DNA from 3 places in the Pseudazoarcus sp. NS36 genome. Region 2 is predicted to be linked to each of the others. Evidence: predicted binding sites of a transcription regulator. Region 2 holds the regulator's gene; each other region holds the start of a gene.
The links. Region 2 encodes sigma-54, which starts transcription at its own class of promoters, with help from an activator protein. Its sites were predicted from a motif close to TGGCACGCTTNCTGCTNA; they were not measured.
Positions count from the first base shown of each region.

Region 1 (3,275 bases), on a different contig from region 2:
CGCCCCCGCGCTGGCCCAGGAGCCGACCATGGCGGACGTGATGACCAACGTCTTCCACCTGCAGTACGCAATGGACACCTTCTACTTCCTGGTGTGCGGCGCGCTGGTGATGTGGATGGCCGCCGGCTTTTCGATGCTCGAAGCCGGTCTGGTGCGCGGCAAGAACACCGCCGAGATCCTGACCAAGAACGTCGCGCTGTTCTCCATCAGCTGCGTCATGTACCTCGTCTGCGGCTACGCCATCATGTACGGCGGCGGCATCTTCCTGTCCGGCATCGAAGGCGGTGAAACGCTGGTCGAGGACGCGCTGGGCGCGATGGTCGAGCAGGCCGACTTCACCGGCGACTCGGTCTATTCCGGCGCTTCGGACTTCTTCTTCCAGGTCGTGTTCGTGGCAACCGCCATGTCCATCGTTTCCGGTGCGGTGGCCGAGCGCATGAAGCTGTGGGCCTTCCTGGCCTTCGCAGTGGTCATGACCGGCTTCATCTACCCGATGGAAGGCGCCTGGACGTGGAACGGCGACGACGTGTTCGGCATGTACAACCTGGGTGACCTCGGCTTCTCCGACTTCGCCGGCTCCGGCATCGTCCACATGGCTGGCGCAGCGGCTGCCCTGGCGGGTGTGATCCTGCTCGGCGCACGTAAGGGCAAGTACGGCCCGAACGGCGAACCGCGCGCGATTCCGGGTGCCAACCTGCCGCTCGCCACGCTCGGCACGCTGATCCTGTGGATGGGCTGGTTCGGCTTCAACGGTGGTTCGGTGCTCAAGCTTGGCGACATCAGCAGTGCCAACGCTGTTGCGATGGTGTTCCTGAACACCAACACGGCCGCTGCCGGTGGCGCGATTGCCGCGATCATCGTGTCCAAGATGATGTTCGGCAAAGCTGACTTGACCATGCTGCTCAACGGCGCACTGGCTGGTCTGGTCACCATCACGGCTGAACCCTCCACCCCGACCCCGCTGCTCGCCACGCTGTTCGGCGCTGCCGGTGGTGTGCTGGTTGTGCTCTCGATCACCACGCTGGACCGCGTCTTCAAGATCGACGATCCGGTCGGTGCGATCTCGGTGCACGGTGTGTGCGGCCTGCTCGGCCTGCTGCTGGTGCCGGTCACCAACGGCGACGTGACCTTCTTCGGTCAAATCGTCGGCGCCCTGACCATCTTCGTGTGGGTCTTCGGTTGCAGCCTGATCGTGTGGGGCGTGCTCAAGGCAGTGATGGGCATCCGCGTCACCGAAGAAGAAGAGTACGAAGGGGTCGACCTCGCCGAGTGCGGCCAGGAAGCCTACCCCGAGTTTGTCAGCAAGTAAGCGCGTAAGCCGCGCGAGTACGGAGGCGCCTGCGGGCGCCTCTTTTTCTTGCACGCGACAGGTCTGAGCGGCACGGAATGAACGTCAATGCACATTATTGGTGCGTTGGTGCCGGCTTCAGCACCGGAAACGTCAGCCCTTTGCGAGCGACGTGTTCAGGCGAAACAGGTTGCTGCTGCAAATAGCCGTTTTTAAAGCTTTTATTACGATTTTTTGAATCTGGCACGCTACCTGCTAGCTAGTCATTGCAGAACGCCCCACCTTTTAACAGGAGAAGTACACATGAAGAAAACTCTCATCGCAGCTGCTGTTCTGGCCGCAACCCCGTTCGTCGGTGCCAACGTCGCCATGGCCGAAGGTGAGCTGCCGATTTCGGCCAACCTCAGCATCGTGTCTGACTACGCCTTCCGCGGTATCAGCCAGACCGATCAGCGTCCGGCCATTCAGGGCGGTCTCGACTGGGAACACGACAGCGGCTTCTACCTCGGCTTCTGGGCCTCTAACGTGTCCTGGCTGAACGACCTGGATCTGGGCACCAACAACAGCCTCGAAACCAACCTGTATGGTGGTTACGCGACCTCGATTGGTCCGATCGGCATCGACGTCGGCCTGCTGCAGTACTACTACCCGGGTGACTACGGCAATGCCTACAAGTCCGCCGGCAATGATGATCCGCACACCCTCGAAGGCTACATCGGCCTGTCCTGGGAGTTCCTGACCTTCACGTACTCGCACTCCTTCACCAACCTGTTCGGTTTCGAAGATTCGAAGAACTCCAAGTACTACAACCTGGCGGCCTCCTACGAAGTCATGGACGGCCTGACGGTGGATGCCCACTACGGCTACTCCAACATCACCGGCCAGGACAACTACAAGGACTGGAAACTGGGCGTGACCAAGTCCTACGGTGGCGTCGATTTCGGTCTGCACTACACCGATACCGACATCAAGGACAATCGCACCGCCGATGGCCGCTTCATCCTGTCGGTCAGCAAGAGCTTCTGATTCACGCAGCACACAGCGCTGTCGGACTGGACCCCTCCTCGCCAGTCCGGCTCTACGGGCACCTTCGGGTGCCCGTTTTTTATGCGCGCTACAAAAGAAAACGGCGGGCATCGCCCGCCGTCCTGAACGCCCGCAACGCCGTGATCAGGCGACGCGCGCGAAAGCCTTGTCGATCTCCGCACGCAGTTCAGCGTAGGTGTTGGTCACCGGATACTGCGGAAACTCGCGGATGACGTTCTCCGGCGGGTGAAACAGGATGCCGCCGTGGGCTTCGCCCAGCATCGCGGTGTCGTTGTAGGAATCCCCGGCTGCGACCACGGTGAAATTCAGCTCCTTGAAGCGACGCACCGCTTCGCGCTTCTGGTCCGGCATGCGCAGGTGGTAGTTCACCAGACGACCCGTGTCGTCGGCTTCCAGGCTGTGGCAGAACAGCGTCGGCCAGCCGAGCTGACGCATCAGCGGGTGTGCGAACTCGTAAAAGGTGTCGGACAGGATCACCACCTGATAGTCCTCGCGCAGTTGGTCGAGGAAGGCGCGCGCGCCGTCCATCGGGCCCATGGAAGCGATGACTTCCTGGATCTGCGGCAGGCCCAGCTCGTGTTCCGCGAGGATGTCGAGGCGGTACTTCATCAGCGTGTCGTAGTTCGGCTCGTCGCGCGTGGTACGGCGCAGCGCCGGGATGCCGGTGCGCTCGGCGAATTCGATCCAGATTTCGGGGACGAGCACGCCTTCGAGGTCGAGACAGACGATTTTCACGGCAAGGCCTTTTGTGGTGGGCAAAAACAGCGCGCGATTGTAGCACCGCGCTGCCGCCGCTCAGTCTCGCACCCTGCCCGCAGGGTGGGGGTGCTCGGCGCCGACCTGTGCGCAGAGCTTCCGCAGGATTTCCTTGTCCTGCTCAAGTGCCAGCGCGGCTTCGGCGTGCGCCAGGGCCAGTGCCGCGTGGCGCCGCGCCGGCGCG
Region 1 is NZ_BAAKJA010000004.1:29,029-32,303, forward strand. It holds gene AC6H0R_RS07230 (ammonium transporter) at 1-1,309, shown strand, start outside; gene AC6H0R_RS07235 (TorF family putative porin) at 1,592-2,314, shown strand; gene thrH (bifunctional phosphoserine phosphatase/homoserine phosphotransferase ThrH) at 2,459-3,070, opposite strand; gene AC6H0R_RS07245 (DUF2254 domain-containing protein) at 3,131-3,275, opposite strand, start outside.
Region 1: AC6H0R_RS07235 (TorF family putative porin) is a predicted target of sigma-54. The motif match lies at 1,530-1,547, and genes of this name have one in related genera.

Region 2 (3,275 bases):
CAGCGGCTTTCTTCAGGCCCTTGATACGTCCGTGCGGAATCGCGATGCCCTGGCCGAGGCCGGTGGAACCGAGGCGTTCGCGCGCAAACAGGCTGTCGAACACGTCGCTGCGGCCAATGCCCTGGTTGTTCTCGAACAACAGGCCGGCCTGTTCGAATACGCGCTTCTTGCTGCTCGCTTCGAGGTCGATGACGACGTTTTCGGTGGGGAGAAGTTCGGCGATCAGACTCATTTCAGGACTTGCCGCGGGTCGCCGCACAGGATGCGGAGCGCGCGGATGGGCTGGGTTGCGGGGAGTGCGCCGGGCACCGGATGAAGGGCGCGATTATAAACACTCCCCGCGGTAAGTACAGGAACTATTGTGCGCTGCAGCGAGGGATTATTCCTCTTCGGCAGCGGCCTGATGCTTGAGTGCATCGTGGCCGTGATCCTGCACTTTCTGCTTGTGCTTGATGACCTGACGGTCGAGTTTGTCGGCCATGGCATCGATGGCGGCGTACAGGTCGGCGTCCTCGGCTTCGACGAAAAGGTCTTTGCCGCGGACGTGCAGCGTGACCTCGGCCTTCTGTACCAGCTTCTCGACGGAGAGGATGACGTTGATGCTGGTGACGTTGTCGAAGTGCCGGATGACGCGATCGATCTTGCCCGTGACGTGGTCGCGGATGGCCGGGGTGACTTCAACGTGATGTCCGGTGATGTTCAGATTCATGATCGCTCCTCGCGTCGTGAGTGGGGTCAGATCGACTTTCGTTGACTGACGGGTGGAATGTTCAGCGATTCGCGGTACTTGGCGATCGTACGGCGGGCAACGACGATGCCCTGTTGCCCGAGCAGATCCGTGATGCGCGAATCGGAGAGGGGTTTCTTCTTGTCCTCGGCCTCGACCAGCTGGCGGATCAGGGCGCGTATCGCGGTCGACGATGCAGCTCCGCCGGTATCCGTGGAAACATGGCTGCCGAAGAAGTATTTCAGTTCGAACACGCCGCGTGGCGTGGACATGTACTTCTGCGTGGTCACCCGCGAGATGGTCGACTCGTGCAGTTCGAGCTCGTCCGCGATCTCTCGCAGGGTCAGCGGCCGCATTGCCACGTCTCCATATTCAAAGAACTGGCGCTGCTGGTCAACGATTGCCTGCGATACGCGCAGGATGGTGTCGAAGCGCTGCTGCACGTTCTTGATCAGCCAGCGCGCTTCCTGCAGCTGTCCCGCCAGTGCGCCGGCCGATCCGCGGTTTTGTTGCAGGATGCTGGCGTAGAGCTGATTTACGCGCAGTTTCGGCATGGCTTCGCCGTTGAGACTGGCGACCCATCGGTTGCGCAGCTTGCGCACCACCACGTCGGGCACGATGTAGCCGGTGTCGTCGGCGCCGTACTGCAGGCCGGGATGCGGGTTGAGGCTGCAGATCAGTGCCTGCGCCTCGCGCAGTGCGTCCTCGCTGCAGCCGGTGGCGCGGCGGATGCGCACGAAGTTGCGCTCGGCCAGCAATTCGAGGTGTTCGCGCACGATGATCAGGGCAAGGTCGCGCGTTGCGCTGGCCGGCAGCGCGCGCAGTTGAAGCGCCAGACATTCGGACGGCGTGCGCGCCGCGATGCCGGCCGGCTCCAGGCTCTGCACCTGATTCAAGGCAATCTGCAGGTCGTCGAGTTCGATCTCGAAGTCTTCGGGGATGACTTCGATGAGCTCTTCCAGCGACTGGTGCAGGTAACCGTCGTCGTCCAGCGCCTCGATGATGAAGCGTGCCAGCAGGCGGTCGCGGTCACTCATCGGCGACAGGCTGATCTGGCTGTTGAGGTGGTCGCGCAGGCTGATCGAGGCGGCCTGGATGTCCTGGTAGTCGCGGTCGTCCTCGTCGTCACGGCTGCGCGAGCCGCCGCTGCCCCAGTCGCCCGAGGCTTCGGCGAAATCCATCGGCGAGCTGTCGGTTTCGGGGGCGTCTCGCTCGGCCGCTTCCTGCGGGGTGTCGGCGCTGGTCGTGGTTTCGCCGGAGACTTCGCCGCGCGGCGGAGGCGGTGGCGTCTCGTCGCCGTCTTCGCGTTCGAGCAGCGGATTGTCGGCGAGGAAGCGTTCGATCTCCTGATTCAGCTCGATCGTCGACAGTTGCAGCAGCTTGATTGACTGCTGCAACTGCGGTGTCAGCGTGAGGGACTGAGAGAGCTTGAGCTGGAGGGATTGCTTCATCTTGCTGCCGGCAGCATTTACAGCCGGAAATGCTCCCCGAGATAGACCTGACGCACGCGCTCGTCGTCGATGATCTCTTCGGGCTTGCCGCCCGCGAGCACCGTGCCGTCGCTGAGGATGTAGGCGTGGTCGCAGATGCCCAGCGTCTCGCGCACGTTGTGGTCGGTGATCAGCACGCCGATGCCGCGTTCCTTGAGGTAACGGATGATTTTCTGGATGTCGAGCACGGCAATTGGGTCGACGCCGGCAAAGGGTTCGTCGAGCAGGATCAGCCGCGGACTGGTGGCCAAGGCGCGGGCAATCTCGCAGCGTCGGCGCTCGCCGCCCGACAGCGAGACGGCCATGTTGTCGGCCAGGTGGGAGATGCCGAGCTCTTCGAGCAGCTCGCCCAGCCGAAGGTCGATTGCGGCGCGCTCCAGCCCCTGCAACTCGAGCACGGCCCGTACGTTGTCGGCCACGCTGAGGCGGCGGAACACGCTCATTTCCTGCGGCAGGTAAGACATGCCCATGCGCGCGCGGGTGTGGATCGGGTCGTGTGTCAGGTCGTTGCCGTCGAGCCGGATGCTGCCGGCATCACAGCTCACCAGGCCGACGATCATGTAGAAGCAGGTGGTCTTGCCGGCGCCGTTCGGGCCCAGCAGGCCGACGACTTCGCCAGCCCCGACTTCCAGGCTGACATCGCGCACGACTTCGCGCGATTTGTAGCTTTTGCGCAGCCCCGACACTTCAAGAAGACTCATTCGGAACCTCTTTGAGCAACCTTGTGATTACTTCACTGGAAAATCCGCGGCTCTGCAGGAACCGCGCCTGACGCGCCCATTCCCTGCGGTCTGCGGCGACGCTGCCGAACTTCGCAACCCATACTGCGCGAGCGCGCTCCATGTCGCCGTCCAGCTCGCCGTGGGTCAGAGCTTCGGCCACCGTATCGGCGTCCACACCCCGCCGTGCCAGTTCCATCTTGAGCCGTGCCGTGCCGAAACGCCCGGCTTTGCTCCGCACCCACATTTCGGCGAAGCGCTGGTCTGACTGCAGGCCCAGTTCGGCCATGCGATCAAGCGTGGCGTGTACTTCCTCGGGGGTGCCGAGCGCGGCCAGCT
Region 2 is NZ_BAAKJA010000009.1:71,536-74,810, reverse strand. It holds gene ptsN (PTS IIA-like nitrogen regulatory protein PtsN) at 1-232, opposite strand, end outside; gene hpf (ribosome hibernation-promoting factor, HPF/YfiA family) at 380-709, opposite strand; gene AC6H0R_RS14290 (RNA polymerase factor sigma-54) at 736-2,178, opposite strand; gene lptB (LPS export ABC transporter ATP-binding protein) at 2,196-2,918, opposite strand; gene AC6H0R_RS14280 (regulatory protein RecX) at 2,905-3,275, opposite strand, start outside.

Region 3 (3,275 bases), on a different contig from region 2:
CGCGTTCGCGCATCATCATCGACGACGCCAAGAGTCACCTTTCGGGTCAGGCTGAAAAGTATGATTTGATTGTTTCCGAGCCCTCGAACCCTTGGATTAGCGGCGTTGGGGCGCTTTTCTCCCAGGAGTTCTACCGGTTTGTGCCACGCTTCCTCAACGAGGATGGCGTGTTTGTGCAGTGGCTGCAGCTCTATGAGATCGACGACGAGCTGGTCGGCTCGGTGCTGGCAGCGCTGGCCCCAGCCTTTGCCGATTACCATGCTTATTTGGCGAACTCTACGGATCTGTTGATCGTCGCAAGCATGCAGCCGCTTCCCGATGCGCCAGATTTCGAACGCCTGTTCAACGGGGCGCTAGGGGAGGACTTGGTCCGGGTCGGCATTACACATCCGGAGCAGTTGCGCTTTCGTCAGGTCGCGGACGCACGCATGATTCGTGCGTTGGCATCCCTGCACGAAGGCGTGGTTAACAGCGATTACTTTCCAGTGCTGTCCCTCAATGCGCCACGCACGCGGTTTCGTAACGCATCTGCTGAGCGGCTCGTCGCAATGCCTGCAGCCGAACTGCCATTGCTGACGTGGGCGGGCATTTCAGACGCATTGCCCCGCGATATTGATCCTGGTTTCTCTGGGCATTTTCCGCGCGCGGATCATCTGCGCCGCGCGCGCGCGGTGCGTGATTTGATGTTCGATCGTGAAGCGCCGGATGCTGAGCGCTATCCAGCCACGCAGGAGGCGGTGTTCACCTTTAATGCCTTTCTAGACGGGTGCCGGCGCGACTGGACAGAGTACGACGAGCAGTTTTTTATCAATCGGCTCCAGTATCTGGCTGAAATCACCCTTGCGAGGCTGACTCCAGCGGAGCTCAACGAGTTGTTCGTTTCGGCGCCATGGCTGGATTGCGGCCCGTTGCCTGAGCGTGCTGAGGCGGCGTGGCAGTTTGTCGTTGCGGCCGCCTCAAGAGATTTTGACTCGGCCATAACGTTCGGTGAGCACTGGCTCGATCAGCCGGTTGCTGGTTTCGAGGGGTTCTCGGCATTCGTACTGCAATGGCTGGTCTTCGTGCATACGTTGGATGGCAACGAGGTCAAGGCCGAAGCTTTGCTGGGGCGGTATCCGGAGCTGTTGCCAGGCATGCGCTGGCAGATCTTTCTTCCATTGATACAGGCGTGGAGTGGTGTCAATAAGTGACAGTGCAATGCTTTGTTCGGGGGGTGTTGTCATGTGTTGACGGCACTTGTTGAAAGGTCTGTGGTGTATGCTTTCAGCAACCTCACGGATTCAGGGGTTTTCAGTCGTGGAAACGGGGGTAATAATTAGATGGCAGGGGCTGTTTGTTTTTCGGCATTGTTCTTGCTTGTGTAAGCTCAGGCGGAGTTCCGTCATCCAGTCAAGGAGAATTTCAATGAAGAAGATGGTTCAAAAGGGTTTTACCCTGATCGAACTGATGATCGTGGTTGCGATCGTCGGTATTCTGGCTGCTGTTGCGCTGCCGGCATATCAGGACTACACGATCCGTGCTCAAGTGTCTGAAGGTATGAGTCTCGTTGCCGGTGCCAAGAACGGCTACGCTGATTTCATTGCGGCACGTGGTCGTTTGCCCGGTCCGGCTGTTGCTAATTCCTCGATCGGTATTTCCATTCCCGCGAGTATCCAGGGTAACTACGTGACTCAGGTGTCGGCCGTGAACGATGGCCGTATCGACATCACATTCGGTAACCGTGCCAACGCTGCCATTGCTGCTAAGGTCCTCACTTTCCGTGTTGCGGTGGATGCAATGCCGAACCCGACCACCAACGTGGCTTGGGTGTGCGGTAACGCACCCAATCCGAACGCCAAGCAAACCGCGGTCGGCGCCAACAAGACCACCGTTGAAAACAAATACCTGCCGAACGACTGCCGTACTTGATGTCGTTTGCTCGGCTGATGTTTCTGGCCGAACGAGTGTGAGCCGTGCTGCCGAAAGGCGGCACGGTTTTTTTTGAGAATCGCTTCCCCATGCCTTTCGGTCGGGGGCCAAGCATTTGCTGGATCTCGCGGCCTTCTGCGCGGTAAATCAATTGCACCATATGGCAGCCTGTTCACTGATTCGCCTTGTCCTTGTCTGCATTCTGCTGGCAGCGTTTCTTGTATATGTGCCCGGCTTGTCGGGCGGGTTTGTTTTCGACGACTTCCCCAATCTCGTTCATAACGAGCGGCTTGCCGCCGTCGCCGGCTTCGATGTGCAATCCATCTGGCGCGCGATGTGGTCTTCTGAGTCGGGGCCGCTCAGGCGTCCCATGAGCATGTTGAGTTTTGCGCTCAATCAGGCTGTAGCTGGCATGAGCCCGATTGCCTTCAAACTCACCAACATATTCATTCACTTGTTATGCGGCGCACTGGTCTTTGCTCTGGCGCGCATTCTGGCTCGGCGCTTTGATGTCGCGCAGCGTACCGACAAGCTGCCGCATGCCGACCTTGTTGCCCTGCTGGTTGCGGCGTTCTGGTTGCTGCACCCCTTGCAGCTGACGGGTGTGCTCTATGTCGTGCAGCGGATGGCCAGCCTGGCGGCCTTATTTTGTCTGCTCGGGATGGTTCTGTATTCCTTGGGGCGGCAAAGGCAAATCGCCGGGCGGCCTGGCGGGCTCTTGATCTCCAGCGCATATGTGCTCTGTCTGCCGCTAGCAGCCTTCAGCAAGGAGAATGGTGCATTACTGCCGCTGTATCTGCTCTTGATCGAGGTCTTCGTCTTCCGTCTGGCGACAGCTAGCACCGGACAGCGGCAAGGCTTGTTTGGCCTGCATCTGACTTGTGCCATCCTGCCTGCCGTAGTCGGTTTGATGCTGTTGGTTGCGTATCCTGGATGGATACTTGGCTCATACAGCAACCGGGATTTTGATCTGTATGAGCGCGTGCTGACGCAAGCTCGTGCCTTGTGGTTCTACCTTTCCATGCTTGCTTGGCCGGACATCTCGCGAATGGGGGTGTATCACGATGATTTTGCGGTGTCCCGTGCGTTGTGGGAACCACCGGTTACGGCATTGGCGGTGGCCGGGGGCGCACTTTTGCTGCTGTTTGTTCCGTTGACTTGGCGCAGGTGGCCGGTGGTCGGTTTTGGGGTAGCCTTCTTTCTGCTGGCCCATGCTTTGGAGTCCTCTGTCTTTGGTCTTGAAATGGTGCACGAACATCGCAACTATCTTGCGTCTTTTGGGCCATTGTTGATCGTTGCCTGCCTTTTGGCGGGGCTTGCACGGCGTAGTCGTTTGTCCAGAGTGTTATTGGGAGTAGGGGCGGTGG
Region 3 is NZ_BAAKJA010000004.1:325,351-328,625, forward strand. It holds gene AC6H0R_RS08530 (fused MFS/spermidine synthase) at 1-1,190, shown strand, start outside; gene AC6H0R_RS08535 (pilin) at 1,405-1,908, shown strand; gene AC6H0R_RS08540 (hypothetical protein) at 2,024-3,275, shown strand, end outside.
Region 3: AC6H0R_RS08535 (pilin) is a predicted target of sigma-54. The motif match lies at 1,342-1,359, and genes of this name have one in related genera.